DNA from 2 places in the Streptomyces kurssanovii genome. Region 2 is predicted to be linked to the other one. Evidence: predicted binding sites of a transcription regulator. Region 2 holds the regulator's gene; the other holds the start of a gene.
What was found. The regulator HspR, encoded in region 2, represses chaperone genes until heat shock. The targets are predictions, from matches to a motif close to TTGAGNNNNNNNNNCTCAA.
Positions count from the first base shown of each region.

Region 1: a site for HspR is predicted at 1,819-1,837, ahead of lon (endopeptidase La). Genes of this name have one in related genera too.

Region 1 covers NZ_JBFAQK010000014.1:120,867-124,271, forward strand. Annotated here, with positions in the region: gene AB0K36_RS13505 (spermine/spermidine synthase domain-containing protein) at 1-24, opposite strand, end outside; gene AB0K36_RS13510 (GNAT family N-acetyltransferase) at 154-795, opposite strand; gene AB0K36_RS13515 (nucleotidyltransferase domain-containing protein) at 908-1,720, opposite strand; gene lon (endopeptidase La) at 1,860-3,405, shown strand, end outside.
Region 2 covers NZ_JBFAQK010000002.1:325,787-329,191, forward strand. Annotated here, with positions in the region: gene dnaJ (molecular chaperone DnaJ) at 26-1,204, shown strand; gene AB0K36_RS03570 (heat shock protein transcriptional repressor HspR) at 1,206-1,655, shown strand; gene AB0K36_RS03575 (helix-turn-helix transcriptional regulator) at 1,753-2,736, opposite strand; gene AB0K36_RS03580 (hypothetical protein) at 2,865-3,083, shown strand; gene AB0K36_RS03585 (Rieske (2Fe-2S) protein) at 3,080-3,397, shown strand.

The DNA of each region.
Region 1 (3,405 bases), on a different contig from region 2:
GGTGTCTGTGGCGGGGAACGGCATGGCTCTCGACCTCCGGGCGGCTGTGCGGGACGACACGGATCGGGCCCCATCCTGGCCGGGCCCCGGTGAAGGGGACAAACCGATTAGGGCGGCCAGGGTGACGGCCCGTGCGGAGTGCGCGGGGCGCGCTCAGGCCGGCCGGTGGTACAGGCTGACCAGCGGGGCATGGGTGCGCCAGCCCAGGGACTCGTAGAGCGCCCGGCCGTCCGGTGTGCCGCCCAGCACGCCGACCCGGGCCCCGTGGTCGAGGGCGGCGTTGTGGAGCGTGTGCATCACCAGCCGGCCGAGGCCCTTGCGGCGGTGCTCGGGCGCGGTCTCCACCTGGTCGACCACGGCCGTGTGCCCCGTCGGGGCGACCTGGGCGCGCGCCGCGAACGAACCGTCAGGCGCCACGACCAGGGCCCGCACGACACCGCCGCGCGTCCAGGTCCTCAAGGTGTAGCCGGCGGGCACGGTGGTCGGGGTGCGGCGCAGCTCGGTGGACATCAGCCAGCCGGGCTCGTCGACGGCCCACTCGGGGCCGGCCCATTCGAGGACGCGGTCGGGATCGGCGAAGACCTTCAGCCAGACCGTCGGCGCGGCCACCTCCGCGGCGACCTTGCGCACGGTGGCCTCGTCGTCCGCGGTGAGGACGTGGCGGGTGGCGCTCTTGACCTGGCCGACGTCCACCGTGAAGCCCCAGGGTCTGGGCACGGGGTCCGCCGCGCCGCGCGAGACGACCCAGCCGTGGACCCATGCGTGGACGATTTCTGTGGTCGACCGGAAGGGCATCCGGGAACTCCTCGAGCGAGTAGGTAATAGATGCAGCGTGCTTGTGACCATTACATACTGCGGGGATGGGCGATCGCGACCTGATTCCGGGGTGACGTGGATCACGGTCACTTCACGGCGCCGGCCGGGCCGCCTTGGTCCCGTGCACCGCCGTGTACTCCGTGGCCAGCCACGGGCCCAGTTCGTCGACGAGCGTGCGGATCACCGCCTCGTCCGGCGTCGGCGCGCGGGCGGCCGCGGCGGCAAGCCGCATCTGGGCGGCCCGCCGCGGGTAATGGCCGGCGAACAGCTCCGCCGACGTCTCCAGATCGCTGGTCCAGCCGCCCCAGCGGGGCATGACCAGTGTGAAACCCGACCGTACGAGCCGCCGCGCGGCCACCCGGCACAGCGTGCGCCGGTCGGCGTCGGTCGCGGCGTCCCGCAGCCGGGCGCGCCAGCGCGGCAGTGCGAGATCCAGGTCTCCGTTGGTCTCGCGGGCCAGCAGCGACGTGGGGTACTGGGCGGGAAGGCGGGCGGCGAGGTCCTCGCCGATCAGCGGGGTGCAGAGGCAGGAGAGGAAGAAGCCCAGGTCGTACCGCTCCGCTTCGCGGAGCGCCGCCCCGATGCCGACGAGGAGGATGCCGGCACCGTCGATCGCGTCGGAGTCCCTGTCGAGCACCGCCTCCGCCGCGTCGGCGTCCGTCCGGTCCCGGGCCGTGGGCTCCGTGTGCAGGACCAGCAGCAGGTCGAGGTCCGAGACGCCGGGGACGGCGGTGCCGCGCGGAATGCTCCCGTAGAGGTAGGCGCTGTGCAGCCTGCCGTCGCCGAAGCGGCCGGCGATCTCCCTGCGGGCGGCGGCCACCACCGGCGCGAAGGCCGGAGTCACGCGGGCGAGCGCACCCTCCCGCGCGATGGTCCCGTCCGGGTTCAGCCCTTTGCTCTCCATCGGGTCACTGTCGCCCGCGCCGCGTCCTGTTTCCCACCGGATTTCTTCGATCGCTCAGAGCGAACAGCGGCCGGGGAACAATCAAGGGCTCATAACCATTGAGTCGGTACAGCTCAACTTGACTGCCTAAGGGGAGATCATGGCTGCCGATATCAAGGCGAACTCACCGCTCACACTGCCCGTCCTGCCGCTCGACGACGAGGTCGTGCTGCCCGGCATGGTCGTGCCGCTCGACCTGTCCGACACCGAGGTGCGGGCCGCGGTCGAGGCCGCCCAGGCTGCCGCCCGGCCCTCCGGCAACAAGCCGAAGGTGCTGCTCGTTCCCCGCGTCGACGGCACCTACGCCGCGACCGGTGTGCTCGGCACCGTCGAGCAGGTCGGCCGGCTCTCCGACGGCGACCCCGGTGCGCTGATCCGCGGCGTCGGCCGCGTCCGCATCGGCGCCGGCACGACCGGACCGGGCGCGGCGCTGTGGGTCGAGGGGACCGTGGTCGAGGAGACCGTGCCCGACCCGCTGCCCGGCGCGGTGACCGAACTGGTCAAGGAGTACAAGGCGCTCGCCACCGACTGGCTGAAGAAGCGCGGCGCCTGGCAGGTCGTCGACCGCGTGCAGCAGATCGACGGCATCTCGCAGCTCGCGGACAACTCCGGCTACTCACCCTTCCTGACCACGGCCCAGAAGATCGAGCTCCTGGAGACCAGTGACCCGGTCGCCCGGCTGAAGCTCGCCACCGAGCAGCTGCGCGAGCACCTCGCCGAGCAGGACGTGGCCGAGGCCATCGCCAAGGACGTCCAGGAAGGCGTCGACAAGCAGCAGCGTGAGTTCCTGCTGCGCCGTCAGCTGGACGCCGTGCGCAAGGAGCTGCGCGAGCTCAACGGCCAGGACGGCGAGGACGAGTCCGACGACTACCGGGCCCGCGTGGAGGCGGCGGACCTCCCGGAGAAGGTCAGGGAAGCCGCGCTCAAGGAGGTCGAGAAGCTCGAACGGGCCTCCGACCAGAGCCCCGAGGGCAGCTGGATCCGCACCTGGCTCGACACCGTCCTCGAACTGCCGTGGAACGAGCGGACGGAGGACTCGTACGACATCCAGGGCGCCAAGGCCGTCCTGGACGCCGAGCACGCGGGTCTGCAGGACGTGAAGGAGCGGATCACCGAGTACCTGGCGGTGCGCAAGCGGCGCGCCGAGCGGGGGCTGGGCGTGGTCGGCGGGCGGCGCGGGGGCGCGGTTCTCGCGCTCGTCGGCCCGCCCGGTGTCGGAAAGACCAGCCTCGGCGAGTCCGTGGCGCACGCCATGGGGCGCAAGTTCGTCCGTGTCGCCCTCGGCGGCGTACGGGACGAGGCCGAGATCCGCGGCCACCGGCGTACGTACGTCGGCGCGCTGCCCGGCCGGATCGTGCGTGCGATCAAGGAGGCCGGCTCGATGAACCCGGTCGTCCTGCTCGACGAGATCGACAAGGTCGGCTCCGACTTCCGCGGCGACCCCGCCGCGGCCCTGCTCGAGGTCCTCGACCCCGCGCAGAACCACACTTTCCGCGACCACTACCTCGAGGTCGAGCTCGACCTCAGCGACGTCGTCTTCCTCGCCACCGCCAACGTGCTGGAGGCCATCCCGGAGGCGCTGCTCGACCGTATGGAGCTGGTGCGCCTGGACGGCTACACGGAGGACGAGAAGGTCGTCATCGCCC
Region 2 (3,405 bases):
GAAACGTCCGGAAGGAGGGACGTCGATGAGCACGAAGGACTTCGTCGAGAAGGACTACTACAAGGTTCTCGGCGTCCCCAAGGACGCCACAGAGGCCGAGATCAAGAAGGCGTACCGGAAGCTCGCCCGCGAGTTCCACCCGGACGCCAACAAGGGTGACGCGAAGGCCGAGGAGCGCTTCAAGGAGATCTCCGAGGCCAACGACATCCTCGGCGACCCGAAACGGCGCAAGGAGTACGACGACGCCCGCGCCCTGTTCGGCAACGGCGGCTTCCGCGCTCCGGGCGCCGGCGGTCCCGGCGGCACCTTCAACTTCGACCTGGGCGACCTCTTCGGAGGCGCCCCCGGCGGCGGCCAGGCCGGCGGCTTCGGCGGCGGCCTGGGGGACGTGTTCGGCGGCCTGTTCAACCGGGGCGCCGGCCCGGGCACGCGCACCCAGCCGCGCCGCGGCCAGGACATCGAGTCCGAGGTGACGCTCAGCTTCACCGAGGCGGTGGACGGGGCCACGGTCCCGCTGCGGATGTCCAGCTCGGCCGCGTGCAAGGCCTGCTCCGGCACCGGCGACAAGAACGGCACGCCCCGGGTGTGCCCGACCTGCGTCGGTACCGGCCAGGTCTCCCGCGGCGGCAGCGGTTCCTTCTCGCTGACGGACCCGTGTGTGGACTGCAAGGGCCGCGGGCTCATCGCCCAGGACCCGTGCGACGTCTGCAAGGGCAGCGGACGGGCCCGCTCGTCGCGCACCATGCAGGTCCGCATCCCGGCGGGCGTCTCCGACGGGCAGCGGATCCGGCTGCGCGGCAAGGGCGCTCCCGGCGAGCGCGGCGGTCCGGCCGGCGACCTGTACGTCGTCGTCCACGTCGACGCGCACCCGGTCTTCGGCCGCAAGGGCGACAACCTGACCGTCACGGTGCCGGTCTCCTTCACGGAGGCGGCGCTCGGCGGCGAGATCAGGGTGCCCACGCTCGGCGGCCCGCCGGTCACGCTGAAGCTGCCGGCCGGCACGCCCGCCGGGCGCACCATGCGGGCCCGCGGCAAGGGCGCCGTCCGCAAGGACGGCACCCGCGGCGACCTGCTGGTGACCGTCGAGGTGGCCGTGCCGAGCGAGCTCGGCGACAAGGCCAGGGAAGCGCTGGAGGCCTACCGCGAAGCCACCGCGGACGAGGATCCGCGGGCGGAGTTGTTCCAGGCCGCGAAGGGAGCTTGATATGGACCGGTCGGGGCGCAGTCGCAACCCGTACGAACTGACCGACGAGTCGCCGGTGTACGTCATCTCGGTCGCCGCGCAGCTGTCGGGCCTGCATCCGCAGACCCTGCGGCAGTACGACCGGCTGGGTCTCGTCTCACCCGACCGCACGGCCGGCCGCGGCAGGCGTTACTCGGCCCGCGACATCGAACTGCTCCGTACGGTGCAGCAGTTGTCGCAGGACGAGGGCATCAACCTGGCCGGCATCAAGCGCATCATCGAACTGGAGAACCAGGTCGCGGCTCTGCAGCAGCGGGTCGCGGAGCTGTCGTCGGCCCTCGACGGCGCGGCGGCGGCGATGCAGCAGCGCGAGGCCCAGGTACACGCCTCCTACCGGCGCGACCTCGTGCCGTACCAGGACGTCCAGCAGGCGAGCGCGCTGGTGGTCTGGCGGCCCAAGCGGCCGGAGTAGTCGCACGACCCGCGTACGAGGCGGCCCAGGCCGTCCCTGACGCCCGAAGGGCCGGGAGGCATTGTGCCTCCCGGCCCTTCTGCGTGCCTGGGCGGAGTCAGCGGCTCTCGTCCAAGATGCCCGACTGGGCGATCAGGTAGCCGAGTTGGGCGCGGCTGCCGCTCCCGAGCGTGGCGTTCAGTTTCGCGATGTGGGCGCGGCAGGTGCGCACGTTCATCCCGAGGCGGCGGGCGATGGAGTCGTCGACGTGTCCTTCGACGAGCAGTTTGGCGATGGAGCGCTGCACGCTGGTGATGCCGTCGAGCTCGGGGGCGTACGACAGTTGCTCCTCCCATGGTGTGGCATGGAGCCAGAACTGCTCGAAGACGCCCACGAGATAGCGCACGAGTCCTTCGTGGCGCAGTTCCAGGGCGACCTGCCGGTCGCTGCGGGCGGGGACGAAGGCCACCTTGCGGTCGACGATGATCAGGCGGTCGATGATCTCCTCGAGCGTGCGGACCTCCACGCCGTAGGGACTGACCCGTTCGACATAGGCCAGTGTCGAGGGGTGGTGGCGGGCCGTGTGCTGGTACAGCGTGCGCATCTTCACGCCGTTCTTCAGCAGCGGCTCGGCCCGGCGCAGACCGTGTTCCAGGGTGTCCGGACGCCGTCCGCTGCCGGGTTGCACGGTGAGGAGTTCCTCGGCGCACTCGGCGGTGACCCGGTCCAGCGCGGCGTTGATCAGGCCCAGGCCCTCGAGCACGGTGATGGCGTGTCTGGTCGACAGGTCCTGGGCGGTCAGGGTCATGAACGGCTCGAACGTGCCGACGATGGACAGGGCGAGCTGCCGGCGCTCCTGGATCTCCCTTTCGATGGGGTGAATCAGCTGGTTGAGCGCGAGTGACGGCGGGACCGGGCGGAGCCAGCCGGCGTCGTCGGGATCGGGGCGCAGCAGGGCGAGATCCAGCAGGCAGGGTGCGCTCTCGGCCTCTGACCGGGAAACCTGGCCGGTACGCAATGCCGTTGCGTAGAGATTCTTCCCTGCTTCGCATAGTTCGCCTGCACTGTGGCTATGCCCGACATTGTCCTTGTTCGACGCCATTTGACACCCCCTCAGGGTCCTGAATTACAGGAACATGATGCCTGTGGTCGCTGGTGGAAGCATTCGGTGTGAGACATCGTCTTAGACGCGGGGGGAGGGTATTGGACAGAATGGGGTGGAGATCCTCCATGAACAGGACGCTTCGCATACTTGGCGCACTTGCTGTTGCCGCAGCCGCGTTCAGTGTTCTAGGGACGAGCGGTGAGCCGACCTGGGAGTCCGAGGCGGCGCGCACGGTGATCGCCGGTGAGCCGACCTGGGAGTCGGAGCCGGCGGGCGCGGTGATCGCGGGCGCCGACGAACTCACGTGGGAGACCGCTCCCGTGGACGCGGGCGCGGGCGCATGACCATCCCGCCGGATGATCGCGTGTTCCGGCGGGAGATGGCGACGGCCTACCGGTCCGGGTGGCATTTCATCGACCTCGTCACGGCGATTCCGCACCGTGGCGACTCGTTGATGGTCACCCTGTTCGGTGAGCCGATCGTCGTCGCGCGCGAGGAGGACGAGGATGTCCGTGCCTACCGCTGTCTTCGCCGGCCCCGAGGGGCTCCGCAGCCCGTCCGCTGTGCCATCCGGTACGGCATGATTTTTGTCAATCTCGACCAGCGTGACCACCAGCTGGCCGAGCCGGACACCACCGCCACCCCCCGCAGTGCCTGAGCGATTCC